3 regions of the Cedecea sp. genome follow, and region 2 is predicted to be linked to each of the others. Evidence: predicted binding sites of a transcription regulator. Region 2 holds the regulator's gene; each other region holds the start of a gene.
The links. Region 2 encodes LexA, which represses DNA repair genes until DNA is damaged. Its sites were predicted from a motif close to TNCTGTATGTACATACAGNA; they were not measured.
Positions count from the first base shown of each region.

Region 1: the regulator LexA is predicted to act here: its motif matches at 2,890-2,909, upstream of sbmC (DNA gyrase inhibitor SbmC).
Region 3: the regulator LexA is predicted to act here: its motif matches at 3,608-3,627, upstream of umuD (translesion error-prone DNA polymerase V autoproteolytic subunit).

Region 1 is NZ_DASYBS010000097.1:6,046-11,651, forward strand. It holds gene VGM55_RS15915 (ArsR/SmtB family transcription factor) at 1-38, shown strand, start outside; gene VGM55_RS15920 (DUF496 family protein) at 229-564, opposite strand; partial or broken gene VGM55_RS15925 (FUSC family protein) at 738-1,796, opposite strand; gene VGM55_RS15930 (glyoxalase) at 1,952-2,386, opposite strand; gene sbmC (DNA gyrase inhibitor SbmC) at 2,399-2,863, opposite strand; gene dacD (serine-type D-Ala-D-Ala carboxypeptidase DacD) at 3,017-4,183, opposite strand; gene VGM55_RS15945 (acyltransferase) at 4,436-5,587, shown strand.
Region 2 is NZ_DASYBS010000093.1:47,225-52,830, reverse strand. It holds gene VGM55_RS14640 (conjugal transfer protein TraF) at 1-604, opposite strand, end outside; gene VGM55_RS14635 (cupin domain-containing protein) at 776-1,279, opposite strand; gene zur (zinc uptake transcriptional repressor Zur) at 1,375-1,887, shown strand; gene VGM55_RS14625 (CsbD family protein) at 1,958-2,167, opposite strand; gene dinF (MATE family efflux transporter DinF) at 2,403-3,737, opposite strand; gene lexA (transcriptional repressor LexA) at 3,813-4,421, opposite strand; gene VGM55_RS14610 (diacylglycerol kinase) at 4,531-4,899, opposite strand; gene plsB (glycerol-3-phosphate 1-O-acyltransferase PlsB) at 5,031-5,606, shown strand, end outside.
Region 3 is NZ_DASYBS010000030.1:36,761-42,366, forward strand. It holds gene VGM55_RS05200 (alpha/beta hydrolase) at 1-814, shown strand, start outside; gene VGM55_RS05205 (ACT domain-containing protein) at 867-1,265, opposite strand; gene VGM55_RS05210 (prolyl oligopeptidase family serine peptidase) at 1,397-3,433, opposite strand; gene umuD (translesion error-prone DNA polymerase V autoproteolytic subunit) at 3,645-4,064, shown strand; gene VGM55_RS05220 (Y-family DNA polymerase) at 4,179-5,444, opposite strand.

The DNA of each region.
Region 1 (5,606 bases), on a different contig from region 2:
TGGAAACCTTACTGCGGGTTATGGTGAACGAGGCATAAAAAAACCGCCCATGAAGGCGGTCAGATTGATGACAAACAGCCGAAAAACGTGGTTTTCGACTGTTTGGGGCAAACCAGAAAACATTATTCATTGTTTTTATTAGACCTGGTTCGGTCTTTTTTAGAGCAATGAACTTTGTCAGCAGCCTCATCACCGCCCATGAAGGCGGTTATTTTAGATTCACTGAAGTTATTCAGCTTTGGTATCGACAACTTTCTGCTCGCCCATCGCCTTCAGCTTTTTAGAAATTTCACGACGCTCTTTAGACAGCTCTGCGTTCTTGATGATGTAGTCATCCACGCGGTCTTCGTAGTCGGTTTTCATGCTGGCGATAATGCCCTGCACCGCTTCAATGCTCATACCTGGCTTGATGTAGTCGCTCAAGTTGTCGAGCAGCAGCACACGCTTCTGGTTGTCACGGACCTTTTTCTCTACGTCCTGGATCTCACGCTGCAGTTTGTTTTTACGACGGAACAGACGCACAAACTCCAGAACGTCCTGGAAGGTTGGTTTGATATTTTCCATTTTTACACCCCTGCTAAATTGGTACTCGGATTCGTTAAGACAACCGCCATAACCTTAGTAGTAGCGGTTGACGATTACAATTTTTTGTCAGTCTCACTAACGGGCTTGCCCTATCTTAACCTCAATTTCTGCTGAATCGAAACAAGCTTTGTCATTTCTGCGCTTTACGCGCGCTATTTGCGCAATGCCCGGCAGATAAGGTGCGACAATAGCTCAAGCTGGCGAGCGAGTTCGAGACTAAGCCAGACGTAGCCATGAATCGGTGTCTCCTGCAGATCGCCGCCTTGTCCCCCTTCCATCAGCTGACGCAATTCATAGACAATTTCATTCAGTTTTTCCGTGTTGGCAGATATAGGCGAAGGATTCCCTTCATGCAGCGCCTTCGCAATGGCCACCAGCGTTCGCTGTGTCATTTGCTGAGTATCGCGCAGCGTATGGGCGTTAATCATCACGAAATGGCTGGCTCGCGTTGCCCAGTAAGCGTTTATCTGCAGTTCCAGGGTACACACCATGTTGCGGTTAATAGTCTGAATGGCCTCAAAGACCGACTTCTGAATACGGGTTTCTTTGCTGGCTGGCCCAATTAAGGCGCGCATTTTAACGACGTCATTGAGGATCTTCTGCAGCGGTTTTTCCAGCCGCGGGCGCTCCACGAGGTTTGGCGAAAAACCGGCGGTATAGACTTTACTGAACGCCTGCACGAAGGTCGCCATCTGGATACGCCAGTGAATAAACGCCCGCTGCGGATAAACGCTGGTGAATAACATGGCCAGAAGAGAGCCAAAGATAACGTCACCGCTGCGCCACAGCGCAATCTCCATGTCTCCCGGCGGCGCCCCGACAACCACGGAGAGCGTGATGCCGATAAGCAACGCCTAGTAGGGACGTTTGCCGAGCGCCAGATAACCGCACAAAAACATCGCTAATCCACACCAGACTATCATCAGCGGCAGCGAGAAAAGCTCAAGCTTAAGGGCTATTAGCCCAACTGCTGCGCCAAAAATGGTTCCACCAATGCGCTGGAATGCGCGTGGAACCACGTTACCCCAAAATGAGATAGGCCCCATCACGACGACCAGCGTGATCAAAGGCCAGGTTCCCTCAGGGATCTGCAGCAGGCGAACCAAAATAAACGTCAGCACAAAGGCAAGCGCGATACGTATACCGTGAACGACACGATAATTACGGTAAATACGGATCTCAAACGGGGTCAGTGATTTGTCGGGGCGCACACCCGGCTCTCCGGAAACAAAAAAGAAATTGTACCCGTTTTTCTCGCAAAGAAATCATAAAGCCGCGTAGCACAGGGTTTTAACGCGGGATATTTCACGTTTCTTTGCTGAATATCAGAAATGGGGCGGCAACCTGCCGCCCAGGTTGACCGACGCTAACGAAGCCAGGGAGTTACGGTGATCCCGACCAGCAAACCTTCAGGGCTGAGCAAGCGTGACACCGTTTGCCCCCAGGGCTCCATACGGTTATCCACCAGCATCCGGTACCCTGACTGCTTCAGCACCGCCGTCGCCTGCCCGACGTCTTCAACTTCGAACTCCACCCAGCTTTGCGGAATAACAAGGTCCTGAGGCCAGCTGTCGACACCAAAGCAGGACTGGGCAGCCTGATAGAGCGGCCAGAGCGCAAAGTGTTTTACGCCATCCAGCGCACCGTGTTCCGTTGCCAGATAGTCCTCGTTGCCTTCCATTGTCTTTAGCGGCAGCCCAAGCACCTGCTGATAAAACCCGGTGCTGACCGCCACATCACGCGGAATAGGGCCATACCCGGCAACAAATAACACCTTTAACCCGGCTAACGCATCCGTCATAGTTTGCTCCTGTCAGGCTTTCGTCACCGGGATATACATATCAATTTCCCAGACGCCGGACGCGGAGCCGTCGTTAAGGTAGATTTCATAGCAGGCCTTACCGGTCAGCTGATAGCCGCCATCCGCTTCGATTTGGTTGAAGAAGGTCTCCCAGGCTGCCTGGAATGCTTCATTTTCCACTTTTGCATGGCTAACAGCGTAGGTACCCGCCTCAAGCGCCGTGACAATAACGCCTTCACTGTTCTCTGGGATATCAAAGTCATCACCGACGCTAATCACGGTGTCAACACGGAGCTTTTCCGCAGGAACCACGTCCGGATCATCGTAATAAACGGCCAGCCACTCGCCGTTCAGGCTGTGGGATTTAGCCCACATTGCCAGTTGACCAAACCCCTGCGGTACCGTTGTTTCCCACGGCCCAACCAGATGAAAGCCGGCCACTTTACGCGCCGGAACTTGCTGAACGTTGAATGTCATACTGCCTCCACGCTGATGAATAAATGCACTGTACATTTATACACTATAGCGTTTTTGGCGTAGGCACAAGCTGCCAGTTTTGGGAGCTGCTTCGCAAGAAATCTGGGCAAAAAAAACCGCGCAAGTCGCGCGGCTTATGCGCATTCAAAACGGTTAAAGCTTGCGGCTAATGAAATCGCCCAGGCGTGAAAACATCCCGCCTTTCTCCACCGGCGTAAGGTTAACCAGCGGCCAATGGGAGATAAGCCTGTCGCCATCAAACAGCTGAATTTCGCCAATCTGCGCGTTGGCAGCAAGGGGCGCCTCCATATCCTGTTTGCTCAGCACATACTTAGCCTTGATGTGAGCGACTTCGGACTTAGGTAGCGCAAGGAAAACGTCATGGTCCGGGCCAACGCTAATGTTTGGTTTATCCCCATACCAAATGTGCTCGCTGCCGATGGCTTTGCCTTTTTGCAAAACCTGCACGGTATCAAAGTTATCCTGCCCCCAATGCAGCAGCTTGCGAGCCTGTTCCTCACGTCCTTTTGAGCTAAGACCGCCCATAATCACCGCAATCAGTCGGCGCTGGCCGAGCACGCTGGAAGCAATAATGTTGAAGCCTGCGCTCTCGGTGTGCCCTGTTTTCAGGCCATCAACGTTGAGTGATTTATCCCACAGCAGGCCATTACGGTTCTGTTGGGTAATGCCGTTCCAGGTAAGGCTCCGCTCGCTATACATATGGTAGAACTGCGGCTCGCCGTGGATAATTGCGCGGGATAATACGGCCAGATCATAAGCAGAGCTGTGCTGGCCTGGCGCGTCAAGGCCGTGAACGGTTTCAAAATGGGTGTCATGCAGGCCAAGTTGTTCCACATAGTGGTTCATCATGCCCACGAACTGCTTTTGCCCCCCCGCCACATAGTCTGCCAGCGCGACGCAGGCATCGTTACCGGAGTCGATGATCAATCCGCGGCTTAAGTCACGCACGGTGACCCTGTCGCCGGGCTTAATAAACATCAGCGATGAACCATCAAAGACCGGATTGCCTTTTGCCCAGGCATCTTTGCCCACCGTGACGACATCGTCCGGCGTGATACGTTTGCTGTCGATAGCGCGGTCTACCACATAGCCGGTCATCAGTTTGGTGAGGCTCGCCGGGTTGCGCTGTACGTGTTCATTACCTGCGGTCAGCACCTGCCCGGTGGTGTAATCCATCAGCACCCATGCACCAGCCTCTACCTGAGGCGGCTGCGGCTGATGGGGGAAAATATCATCAGCTAATGCGGCGTTAATGGAAAGGGACATAAAGCTCAGGGCAACAAGCAGGCGGGTTTTCAACGGCATTTCCTCAAAGACTTAATTTACAGCGGCTCGTTTTACGGGAGTTCTTGTTAATTTGCTTCTTTAAATTGCAAGAAAATATGACATTTCATATTTGGTAATAGTAATGAATGACATTTGTACGGATATATTCCTGCCGTGCGTTGTACTGCGTTTATTCTGATATTCCCCGATTGCGCGACATTCTGATTGTGGCGGCTTTGATTCATTTTTACTCTGACCGAAGAAAATACAGATAAAGGTTATCTTATAGTGGAAAGTAAACGCTGGTCTCCTGAGCTGGAAGGACTGCGCGGTCTGGCCTCGCTTTGGGTTCTGCTCGGCCACATTTGCCTGCTGGTGCAGTGCCGCATTCCCATTCTTTACGACCCTGGCATGGGGGTCGATTTATTTATTTTACTGTCAGGGTATTTGATGGCCAAAAATTACCAGGAACGCCGGGAAAAAGAACCGTGGAATAGTCCGGAGACTTTTCGTAAATTCTGGCTACGCCGCTTCTTTCGCATCGCCCCGCTCTATTATCTGCTGTTGGCCGTTGCGCTGATTTTTGGCGGCTGGTTTGGCGAAATGCGCGATATTATCGCCAGCGCCTGGCCGACAACCGCCACCGCAAGCAGTCGCTATGCTGACCATTCCGCACTGAATATTTTCAGCCATTTGACGTTTATTTTCGGCCTGTTACCGGCTTACTCTTTCCGCACCGTATTGCCCGACTGGAGCATTGGGCTGGAGATGCAGTATTATCTGCTATTCCCATTCATCATGTTACTGGTGATGCGCTACGGGTTTGCGGTCAGCACCACGCTGTTGATGGTCGTTTGCCTGGCGGCTCGCTGGCTCTTTCCTGACTACTTCAACGCCTTCCCGATGCCGTCGATGATCGTGATAAAGCTGCCGCTGTTTATCGCCGGCATGCTGATATCCCACGCGGTGATGCAGAGAAACCTGCGCTATTGTGCGCTGGCGCTGCTCGCCCCGGTCATTGCCTGGCAGATGCATATTGCGGAAACTCACCTGCGGCTGATGGCAGAGTGCATAATGATCGCGGGAATGACGCTGCTGCTCTGGCAGCACCAGGGCGAGGGTCGCCTGCGCCAGATGACAGACGCCCCGAGAAAGCTGCTCACCTGCCGGTTTAGCCTGTTCCTGGGGGACGTGTCTTACTCGGTGTACCTGCTGCACCTGATGATTGTCCTCCCCACGATCGGTCTGCTCGTCCACTACACCGCCTTTGCCCACCAGCCCTCTTTGATTCGCTTCCTGATGGTGACGGCTATCGTGCTGCCTGTGGTCTGGTTGATTGCCATTGCGCTCTACCACAAGGTAGAAAAACGCGGTATCGCGCTGGGTAAACGCCTGATAAGCCGCGCCGGGCTGAAGTCCCCGCGGGCAGCATCTTAAACGCGCTTTTCCTTCTGAT
Region 2 (5,606 bases):
CGTTTAGCGCCGCATCAATCGCTACGCTGCCCGCCACCAGGCTGGAATTCTGGATGCTGTGCAGATAATCGATATCGTTTTGATCGATTGAAGAGCTGACCTTCGCACGTGCGTAAGCCCTGGTGACAAAAGCAACTGAGAGTGTGTCATTTGGAATACTGACCGCAATGCCCGCTGCGGCTTTGGCATTTGCCGTTTCGCCCCGTAAATCTTCCAGCTCACCGGCTAAATCCCCTGCCGCACCGCGGAACTGATTTAACGTGCCGTTCGGATTGATAAGAATATCCCGCGGCGTTAACGATCCAATGGCCAGCTTATAGTTGTCCACCTTATCGCTAATCTCATCAATTTTGTCTTCGAGATTATCTTTATCCGTTATTTGCGCCCCGACGGTCGGCAGAATAACGGTAATATTGTCATCTGGCTGCGATCTGGCTAATAGCGCCGGGTTGATTAACACGCCGCTGCCATAATTAGCAGAAGCAACACCTGTTCCCCCCATCGCATCGTTACGCGCTTCGGACCAGGTCCCTGCCGCCCCGGCCTGATGGGCAATAAGTAACGTTGCGGCAAGTGTCGCCACCGAAGATTTTATTTTATTCATTCACAGCACGCCTGTCTGATTGTCAGATGATGTAACTCGCCCCTGACAGTTATGACTGAACAGAGGCAGACTATTGCTGTGAATAGCGCGATAAAAAGATGGATATTTGAACCATCAAGATCCCAAATATATCCTTAGGGTTAACGTCTCGTTGTTTCCTTGCTGATTAATTTATAGTTTACCCTTTGGCTTTCGTGAAGGCAGACCGTTATGCGGACCAAAGAATTGAGGGGGATGATCTATCCAGCGATCCTTGCGCTGCACGGCGTAAGACTGATTTAGCGGGTAATAAATTTTATTTTCAGCTTTATTAGCCTCCCCTACGACCAATAGCCGAACGTCTTGCTCGGTATTATTGATAAAGGTATGGCAAATGCCTGTTCCGGCAGGAAAACCTACGCTATCGCCGGGCTCAAGCTGCCAAAGATGGCCATTGATCCACACTTCCGGGTGCCCTTCGAGCACATACGCAAACTCCTCCTCGCTGCTCTCCGCATGGGGATAAGAGGTTCTGCGTCCAAGCGGAATGCGCTCGTGGTGAATACCAAGGCGGCCTAAGCCAAAACTGCGGGCAAGCGGGGCACCAATAGAAAACAGCTCCGTGCTGTCCGGATAGGTTGAATCATCCTCGCCTTCCAGCTCGCGCCAGTGGCGAATACAATCGGGTTTTTGCATCACTTCCTCCTGGGTAGATAGGGTCATTATGTACCAGGATTCGGCGTTTTATCCGCATTATGGTAAAGTATTGCGTCAATGACCGGGAGAGGCTGATGGACACCACAACTTCGCATGACGTGTTAGCACAGGCTGAAAAGCTGTGCCTGCAACGCAATGTACGCCTGACGCCGCAGCGTCTCGAGGTGTTGCGCCTTATGGCCGAGCAAACCGGCGCCATCAGCGCCTACGACCTGCTGGATCTCCTGCGCGTCAGCGAGCCACAGGCTAAGCCACCCACCGTTTACCGTGCGCTGGATTTTCTGCTGGAGCAGGGTTTTGTGCACCGGGTGGAATCCAACAACAGCTACGTGCTGTGCAATTTTATCGATCATCCAACCCATTCTTCTGCCATGTTTATCTGCGACAGATGCGGGGCAGTGAAAGAGCAGGCGGCTCAGGGTGTAGAAGATATTATGCAGAATCTGGCGTCAAAAATGGGTTTTGCCCTGCGCCACAACGTGATTGAAGCCCACGGGCTGTGTTCAGACTGTTCGGAAGTTGAAGCCTGTCGCCACCACGGCGCCTGCAATCACGACCACACTGTGCAGCCGAAGAAAAAGCGTTAAGAAGGGTAGGTACATCCTTGTACCCGGGCAGGATTGGTTTACGGATTAGCACATTTGAGGGGCCGCCAGGTTACCAGCGGTATTCGTTCCTGGACTCCCAGTCCTTAACCTCTTTCTCTGCCTGGTCTTTGGCGTAACCATAACGTTCCTGGATTTTACCCACCAGTTGGTCACGCTTCCCTTCAATGACGGTCATGTCGTCATCGGTCAGCTTACCCCATTTTTCTTTGACCGTACCTTTGAACTGCTTCCAGTTACCGCCGATTTCGTCCTTATTCATTGTCATCTCCTCATCGTTCGGTTTAGGTGTTTTGCATCCTCACTGTCGGATGCTGAATTTCTGGAAAACATCCAATATCTGCTGGATGTAGAAATAATTGTAGTCAAGGATTTCGGGTTACATTTAAAACTCAGAATCTTTAACCATTTTCAAAATCAGTGGCACGCGGACTCCCGCCTTAAAAGCGGGAAATCAGCATGATAGATGAGAAGTTAACGAGGATTAGAAAACGCGATCAATGGTCGCCATGCGCGGCAAACCAGGTGTTATTGCGCCAGTGGCGCCGCCAGATATAACCGAGCGACAGGCCGCGCAAAGCCAAAAATACCGCCAGCGACAGCCATAAAGCGTGGTTGCCAAACAGCGGCAGCGTAAGCAGCGTCACGCCAAAGCCTAATGCGGCAACCGCCATGCTGTTACGCATCTCCGCGCCACGCGTCGCCCCAATAAACATGCCGTCCAGTAGATAGCACCAGACGCCGACGACCGGCAATACGACCTGCCAGGCCAGGTAACTGTCGGCCTGCTGACGCAGTTCCGGCAAGGACGTCAGCAGCGCGACGATGTGTTCTCCGGCAACGGCATAGAGAGCGGCAAATGCAACCGCGACCAACCCGGCCTGCCTGCACGCTGCGCCCCAAACCTCCAGCAGTTGCCCACGGTTACGTGCGCCGTAGGCCTGCCCGGAATGAGCTTCCACCGCATAAGCGAAGCCGTCCAGCGCATAGGCGGTGAAGGTCAGCAGCGTCATCAGCACGGCGTTCACCGCCACAATTTCGCTACCGAGACGCGCGCCGAAGATGGTGATGGAGGCAAAGCAAATTTGCAGCAGCAGCGAACGCAGCATGATGTCGCGGTTGAGCGCCAGCAGCTTGCGGAGATCCCCCTGCCAGGCCGTTTTAAGACGTGCCCAGCTAATACCGCGCAGCTTCAGAACGTTACGCACCATCACCAGGCCGATAATAAACGTGGCGTATTCAGATACTGCCGTCGCCAGCGCCGCCCCCTGCACGTTCATCTGCAGCCCCATCACCAGCCAGAGGTCGAGCACGATATTGATAAGGTTCCCCACCACCAGCAGGATCACCGGTGCCCGCGCATACTGAACGCCCAGCAGCCAGCCCAACAGCACGAGGTTAGCCAGCGATGCGGGAGCACTCAGCCAGCGGATCTCCAGGAAACGACGAGCCTGATACAGCACGTCTTCGCTGCCGCCAACGACATGCAGCGCGAGGGCGATCAGCGGATAACGCAGTAGCACGATGGCAAGCCCGGCGATCAGCGCCAGCATCAATGGCTGAATCAGCGCGCGCGCCAGCCGCTGTGGATCGTTTGCGCCAAACGCCTGCGCCGTTAACCCGGTGGTACTCATTCGCAGAAAAAGCAGCAGCATAAACAGGAAGCTGGTCGCCGTCGCGCCGATAGCCACCCCGCCAAGATAAGTCGGGCTATCGAGATGGCCGATGACGGCGGTGTCGACAAGACCCAGCAGCGGTACGGTTATGTTGGAAAAAATCATCGGCAGCGCCAGCCACCACAGCGCACCATCCGTTGACGAGAAGAATCGCATGGGAATGATCCAGGGGAAAATAGAGGAGTTTAAAGCGAGTGGTACGGCAGATTTACCGCACCACCAGAAGAAGGGTTACAGCCATTCGCCGTTGCGAATCACCCCAACGGCCAGACCTTCAATGCTAAAATTCTGCTCGCGGAGATCGACGACAATAGGTTGGAATTCGCTGTTTTCCGGCAGCAGATGCACGGTGTTGCCCTGCTTTTTCAGGCGTTTCACGGTCACTTCATCGTCGATACGCGCGACAACCACCTGGCCGTTACGCACGTCCTGCGTTTTGTGTACCGCAAGCAAATCGCCGTCCATGATGCCGATATCTTTCATCGACATGCCGCTTACGCGCAGCAGGAAGTCCGCATTCGGCTTAAACAGAGACGGGTCAACCTGGTAGTGGCCTTCGATATGCTGCTGCGCCAGCAGCGGTTCACCGGCTGCAACGCGGCCCACCAGCGGCAGGCCACTTTCTTCTTCAACCAGCAGGCGAATACCTCGCGACGCGCCGGAAACAATCTCGATAACCCCTTTACGGGCCAGCGCTTTGAGATGTTCCTCAGCGGCGTTTGGAGAACGGAACCCCAGACGTTGTGCAATCTCGGCGCGCGTCGGTGGCATGCCGGTTTGGTTGATATGATCCCGAATGAGATCAAACACCTCTTGCTGCCTGGTAGTTAGTGCTTTCATTCCGCCCCCTGGGTGTTTATACAGTTATGCTGTGAGTATATACAGCCCCGGGCGAATTTGAAACCACAAATTAAGCAAAAAACCAGCGACTTAAACTATTCTGGAAAGGCTATCGCAAATGTGACCAAAGCAGCGTGGCCCAGGTCACAACGGCAAGGATAATCGCTATCAGCACCGCAGCAGAACCCATGTCTTTGGCTCGTCCGGAAAGCTCGTGGTACTCGGTGCCCACACGGTCAACCAGCGCTTCAATGGCGCTATTGAGAATCTCGACAATCATCACCAACACGACCGAGCCAATCAGTAAAATACGGGTAATAGGGTCAACGTCCAGCCAACAGGCGATAACAATAGCGATAACCGCAGCCACGCCCTCCTGACGAAAGGCGGCTTCGTTGATCCAGGCCGCACGCAGCCCCTTCCACGAGTAGCCTGCAGCCTTAATAATGCGGGTGATGCCGGTGGTATTATTCGCCATTCAAGGAAACCTTTTTAAATATTGAGCGTCAATGCTCATTGAGTCTAAATCGCAGCGCCACAGAAATTCCCCAGAGTTTCTGATATCCTTGCGGCGCATTTGCATTATTAACCTGAGGCTTTACATCATTTATGTCAGGCTGGCCAAGAATTTACTACAAATTACTTAATTTACCATTAAGCGTTCTGGTAAAGAGCAAGTCTATCCCGGCGGATCCCCAAACCGAGCTCGGTCTGGATCCTTCACGCCCCATTATGTACGTCCTGCCCTACAATTCTAAGGCAGACTTACTGACGCTGCGTGCCCAATGTCTGGATCACGACCTGCCCGACCCACTGGAACCGTTGGAAATTGACGGCGTACTGCTGCCGCGCTACGTGTTTATTCACGGCGGGCCGCGCGTCTTTACCTACTACACGCCAAAAGAAGAGTCGATAAAACTGTTCCACGATTATCTGGATCTGCACCGCAGCAACCCAGACCTCGATGTGCAGATGGTGCCGGTTTCCGTGATGTTCGGCCGCTCGCCAGGCCGCGAGAAAGGGGAAATCAATCCGCCTTTACGCACCCTGAACGGTGTCCAGAAATTCTTTGCGGTTTCGTGGCTGGGCCGCGATAGCTTCGTGCGCTTTTCCCCACCGGTTTCGCTGCGCCGCATGGCAACCGAACACGGCACGGACAAGATTATCGCCCAAAAACTGGCTCGC
Region 3 (5,606 bases), on a different contig from region 2:
TGGCGTCAATATCTTCTATAAAGACTGGGGGCCGAAAGAGGCTCAGCCGATTGTTTTTCATCATGGTTGGCCGTTAAGCGCCGATGACTGGGATAACCAGATGCTGTTTTTCTTAGGCGAAGGCTTCCGGGTTATCGCGTTCGACCGTCGTGGGCACGGCCGTTCAGACCAGGTCAGTGAAGGGCATGATATGGATCATTATGCTGCGGATGCCTCGGCGGTAGCGGAACATCTGGATCTGAAAAATGCCGTGCATGTGGGGCACTCTACCGGCGGCGGCCAGGTGGCTCGCTATGTTGCGAAATACGGGCAGCCTCAGGGGCGCGTTGCGAAAGCCGTTTTAGTCAGCGCCGTTCCGCCGTTGATGGTGAAAACCGCGAACAACCCGGGTGGAACGCCGCTCGACGTATTCGACGGTTTCCGTAAGGCGCTGGCGGCAAACCGTGCGCAGTTTTATCTCGATGTTTCCTCTGGCCCGTTCTATGGCTTTAACCGCGAGGGAGCCGATGTTTCTGAAGGAAGCATTCGGAACTGGTGGCGGCAGGGCATGGCCGGCAGCGCAAAAGCGCACTATGACGGCATTAAAGCGTTTTCAGAAACCGACCAGACCGACGATCTGAAGGCCATCACCGTGCCGGTTCTGGTTCTGCAGGGGGATGACGATCAGGTTGTGCCGTACAAAAATGCGGCTATTCTGCAGGATAAGCTGCTCAGCAACAGTACGCTGCATATCTATCCCGGCTACCCGCACGGGATGCATACCACGCATGCCGATATCATCAATGCGGATATCCTGAAATTTATCCGCAGCTAATAGCCTGTTGTCAGGGGAGGCGAAAGGCATCCCCTGATTTATATTTGCCTGCTTATATACCCGATGCCAGAGACGACAATGCCGCCATCGCCGATTCGGTGTCTTTATGAGCCACGAAAATATGGTCGTGGTAATAACCCGCCACCACGTTACAGCTGATGCCTTTATTTGCCAGTGCGCGTGAAAACGCGGCGGTAAGGCCCACGGCGGCGAGGGACGAGTGAATTTTCAGGGTTACCCAACTGGCGACATAGTCGTAGCTAACGGCATGTTTATCCGCCAGATCCTGCGGCAGAACCAGCGTCACGCCTTCAGCCTCGCGCACGATCACAATGGCGGCATCTTTTAATTCCGCAGAAGGTGAGGCTAAAGTGCAAAATACATATTTACCCGGGTTAAGCTCCGGGGCAGCATTGCTCAGCAGTATTGCCAGGTTATTCTCGCCAGCCATTTATCGGTCTCCTTTTCATTGATTGAGGACGAATTAAATAGCGTTTGAGCGATAAATAAAAATTAAAAAATATGCTGTTGCATTAGGTACGCTAATGATGAGGCGGCGCGCCTTTGACGCACCGCCCACGCTTATTTCTCGGTCAGCATCTGCCAGAGAAACTCTTCGATCATGGCCTGATGGGCCGCCGTCTGGCTATTCTCCGGCGCGCTGCCGTGGCCAGCATCCGTTTCCTCATACAGCCAGACGTTCTCGTGCCCTTGTTGCTGCATCCGCGCCACCATCCGACGCGCGTGGGCCGGGCTAACCCTGTCATCCTGGGTGCCGGTGGTGAACAGCGTGGGGGGATAATCCACATCGGCGGACACTTTGTCGAACGGAGAATAACGCTGCAGCCACTCTCGCTCTTCGGCAATGTCCGGGTCGCCATACTCGGCAATCCAGGAGGCTCCCGCGAGCCAGCGGTGATAGTTCAGCATATCCAGCAGCGGGACTTCGCACACCAGCGCGCCAAATAATGCTGGGTAGTCGGTAAGCATATTGCCGATCAGCAGGCCGCCGTTGCTCCCACCCTGAGCGGCAAGCTTCGCGGCACAGGTAACTTTCCGCGCCGCCAGATCGCTTGCCACAGAGGTAAAATCTTCCCAGGCGCGATGGCGATGCTGTTTGAGCGCGGCCTGGTGCCAGGCCGGGCCATATTCACCGCCGCCGCGAATATTCGCGACGACATAAACCCCGCCTTTTTGCAGCCACGTCGCGCCTTTTGAGTCAAGGTAATGAGGTGTTAAAGAGACCTCGAATCCGCCGTAACCGTACAGCAGCGTCGGATTATCACCGGACAGCGCCAGCGCTTTGGCTGCCACCTGGAAGTAGGGGACGCGGGTGCCATCCAGTGAAAGGGCAAAGTGCTGAGTCACGCTGAATGCTTCAGCATCAAAGCAGGCTGGATCCTGTTTCACAAGAGTGAGTGTGTCGGTGTCGAGATCGCCATAACTGACGCTGTAGGGCTGCAAAAACCCGTGACTGACCAACCGGTAGCGGTTGCTTTCATCATCAATACCGCCGGCGGAGACGTTGGTAAAATCAGGCAGCTCCAGCGTTTTCACACAGTGGCGTTGCCCGTTTTCGATTTTTATAAAATCGACTTTTTCGACAGCATCCTGGCTCAGGTTAAGCAGGAGGTAATCACGGGTCGAGCCGTAGCCTTGCAGCGTGGTGCGCGAGTTGGGCGTGAAGAGCGAAATGAAATGGCGCTCACCTCGCTGAAAATCAGCTAAATCAATAGCCAGCAGGGCACCTGCGGGCCAGGTTGTCTCAGCTATTGGCCAGTCGGAGGTTAGCGTGACCAGCAGCCAGTCTTTAAAAAATCCGCAGGAGGCATCCTCCGGGACGGCGATAAGCGTCAGCGTGTCCTGCCCGGTCAATAGCCAGGTCTGCCCGCGGTAGAAGTCTTTGCTGCGGTGCACCAAATCGCGCTCAAAACCGGGGGTATCGTCATGCCAGGCTGAAACGGCCATATCCGTAGCTTCGCCAGCGTAAATCAGCGCGGCATCCTGCGGCGATGTGCCACGGACCCAGCGGTAAGCGCAGCGTGGATAGCCGGAGGTGGTGAGCGTGTCGTCACCCGCGTCCAGCGCCAGCAGCAGGGTATTTTCATCCACCCAGCTTGCCGAGCTTTTGCTTTCCGGCAGGAAAAATCCGTCGCGAATAAACGTTTTATTCACCAGATCGAATTCACGTATTTCACAGGCATCGCCGCCGCTGGATAAAAAGATCAGCGCCCGCGAATAGTCAGGATGAAGCAGGTCTGCGCCGTGGTAGCTCCAGTTCGCGCCTTCGTCTTCATTCAGGCGATCGATATCCAGCACCGTTTCCCATTCCGGCGTGGCCGTCAGATAAGAGGCTTCAGACGTCCGGCGCCAGATACCCCGAGGATGCTCGTCATCCTGCCAGAAGTTATAGACCTTTTCGCGGTAATGACTTCCCCAGGGAATGTTGGTTTTATCATCAAGCGACTGCAGGATGGCGCCCCGCATCTGCTGAAAACGCTCTCCTTTGGCGAACCTGTCCGTGGTGCGCTGGTTTTGTTTTTCCACCCAGCTTAGCGCCGCGGCATCTTCCGGGGTTTCGAGCTGGTTAAGCAAATCCTGAATCTCTGGCTGTGTCATCACGCATCCTTTTGTTGGGTAACGGGCCTGCTGATGACCATATCACTATGCTCTTTTTCATTACACCTTAAGGCTTTTATGGATTCTGTCTGCGGGCTAGAGTTTTTTCGTTTGCAAAACAAATGGCTTAGCAAAAGTGCGTGTTTTCTTGCTTGAAGTGTCTTTTTTACCTGATACTGTATATATAAACAGTATTTGCATTGGCGGTATCATGAACCTTCTCAAACCTGCGGCGCATTGCCCCGACTCTTCTTTACCTCTCTTTGGCGACCTGGTGCAGTGCGGGTTTCCGTCACCGGCACAGGACTATGTTGAGCAGCGTATCGACCTCAACAAGCTGCTGGTGCGCAATCCCGGCGCGACTTACTTCGTGAAGGCGGCGGGGGACTCGATGGTGGAAGGGGGAATCGGCGAAGGAGATTTGCTTATCGTTGACAGCTCAAGAACGGCGTCGCAGGGCGATATTGTGATTGCAGCGATTGACGGGGCGTTCACCGTGAAGCGCCTGCAGCTTCGCCCGACGGTGATGCTGTTGCCGATGAACAGCGCTTACTCGCCGATCTCTGTCACCGACGAAGGCTCGCTCGATATCTTTGGCGTCGTCACTTTTATCATCAAAGCGGCGAGCTAAGCATGTTTGCGCTGGTGGATGTCAACAGCTTCTATGCCTCCTGTGAAACGGCATTCCGCCCGGATTTAGCCGGAAAGCCGGTGGTGGGAAGCAGACTCGTTTTGGTTCCACGCATTACTTAACGGTAAGTAGGTCAGAAAATCGTGTTGTGTATCGAGGTGAAAGCATTTCCCGTTTCATCTGCCATTGTTGCTGAATGCCCTGACCAGCGAAGTAGAGCGTCCCACTGCCTTTTTCAGCATTCAGATGATCTAATACATCCATTAACTTTTTGCTGTTTTTTCTTGGAGCATTGTCATCGAACAGATTAAGTTGCGCGACGCCCTGGCTATAAAAATCGCCCAGTAGTACGCCAGCTTTCTGGTACCGATATCCGCTTTTCCAGATTGCATCCAAACAGCGTGTTGCCGCCGCGATGATATCTCTGCTGTCGTGGGTTGGCGTGAGCAGCTTTAGCGATGCGCTATTGCCGTAACAGGGCTCGCTAACCGCGAAGGGGGATGTTTTCACAAACGCCGAGATAAATCGGCAGTATTGATGTTCCAAACGAAGTTTCTCTGCAGCCCGAGCCGCATAGCTGCAGATAGCCTGACGCATATCCTCGTATTCGGTGACGCGATCGCCGAACGAACGAGAGCAGATGATTTCTTGCTTTACCGGGGCGAACTCTTCCAGCTCAAGGCAGGGTTCACCCCGTAATTCACGGACGGTTCTTTCCAGCACGACATTGAAGTGTTTTCTGATGAATTGGATATCAGTGTCTGCCAGTTGCAAGACTGTCTTTATCCCCATCATCTCAAGTTTCTTCGTGATGCGTCGTCCTACCCCCCAGACCTCGTTTACCGGTAGTACAGCCATCAATTTTCGCTGTCGACCCACATTTGACAACTCAACAACGCCTTCCGTCTGCCGTTGCCATCGTTTAGCTGCATGATTTGCCAGTTTAGCCAGGGTCTTTGTTGGTGCTATCCCTACGCCGATTGTCAGGTGTGTGTGCTGCAGAACGGTCGCTCTCATCTCCCGGCCTAATTCGGAAAGATCGCGACAGTTTCGTACGCCGGTAAGATCGCAAAAGATCTCATCAATTGAATATATTTCGCTACGAGGGGACATCCCTTCAAGCGTGGTCATAACCCGGTTGGACATATCAGCATAAAGTTCATAGTTACTACTGAAGCACACCACACCATGATGCCTGAACAGCTCTTTGTGTTTGAAATACGGTTCCCCCATCTTCACCAGAGGTTTTGCTTCCGCTGAACGAGAGATGACACAACCATCGTTATTGGACAAAACCACGACGGGTCGGCCCTTCAGGTCAGGACGAAAAGCAGTTTCGCAGGATGCATAGAAAGCGTTCACATCACACAGTGCAAACATGCTCATCTCGCAGAGGCCATGATACAGGTCACACTGAGGTGTTGAATCATCGGTTCATTCAGAGCGGTACGACGCTCAATGTAGCCCTGTGCCGGACCTGGAAAGACGCAGGGAACAGGGGCATTGCACATCGGGTGAGCGACTATCTGGTGTCGCTCAGTA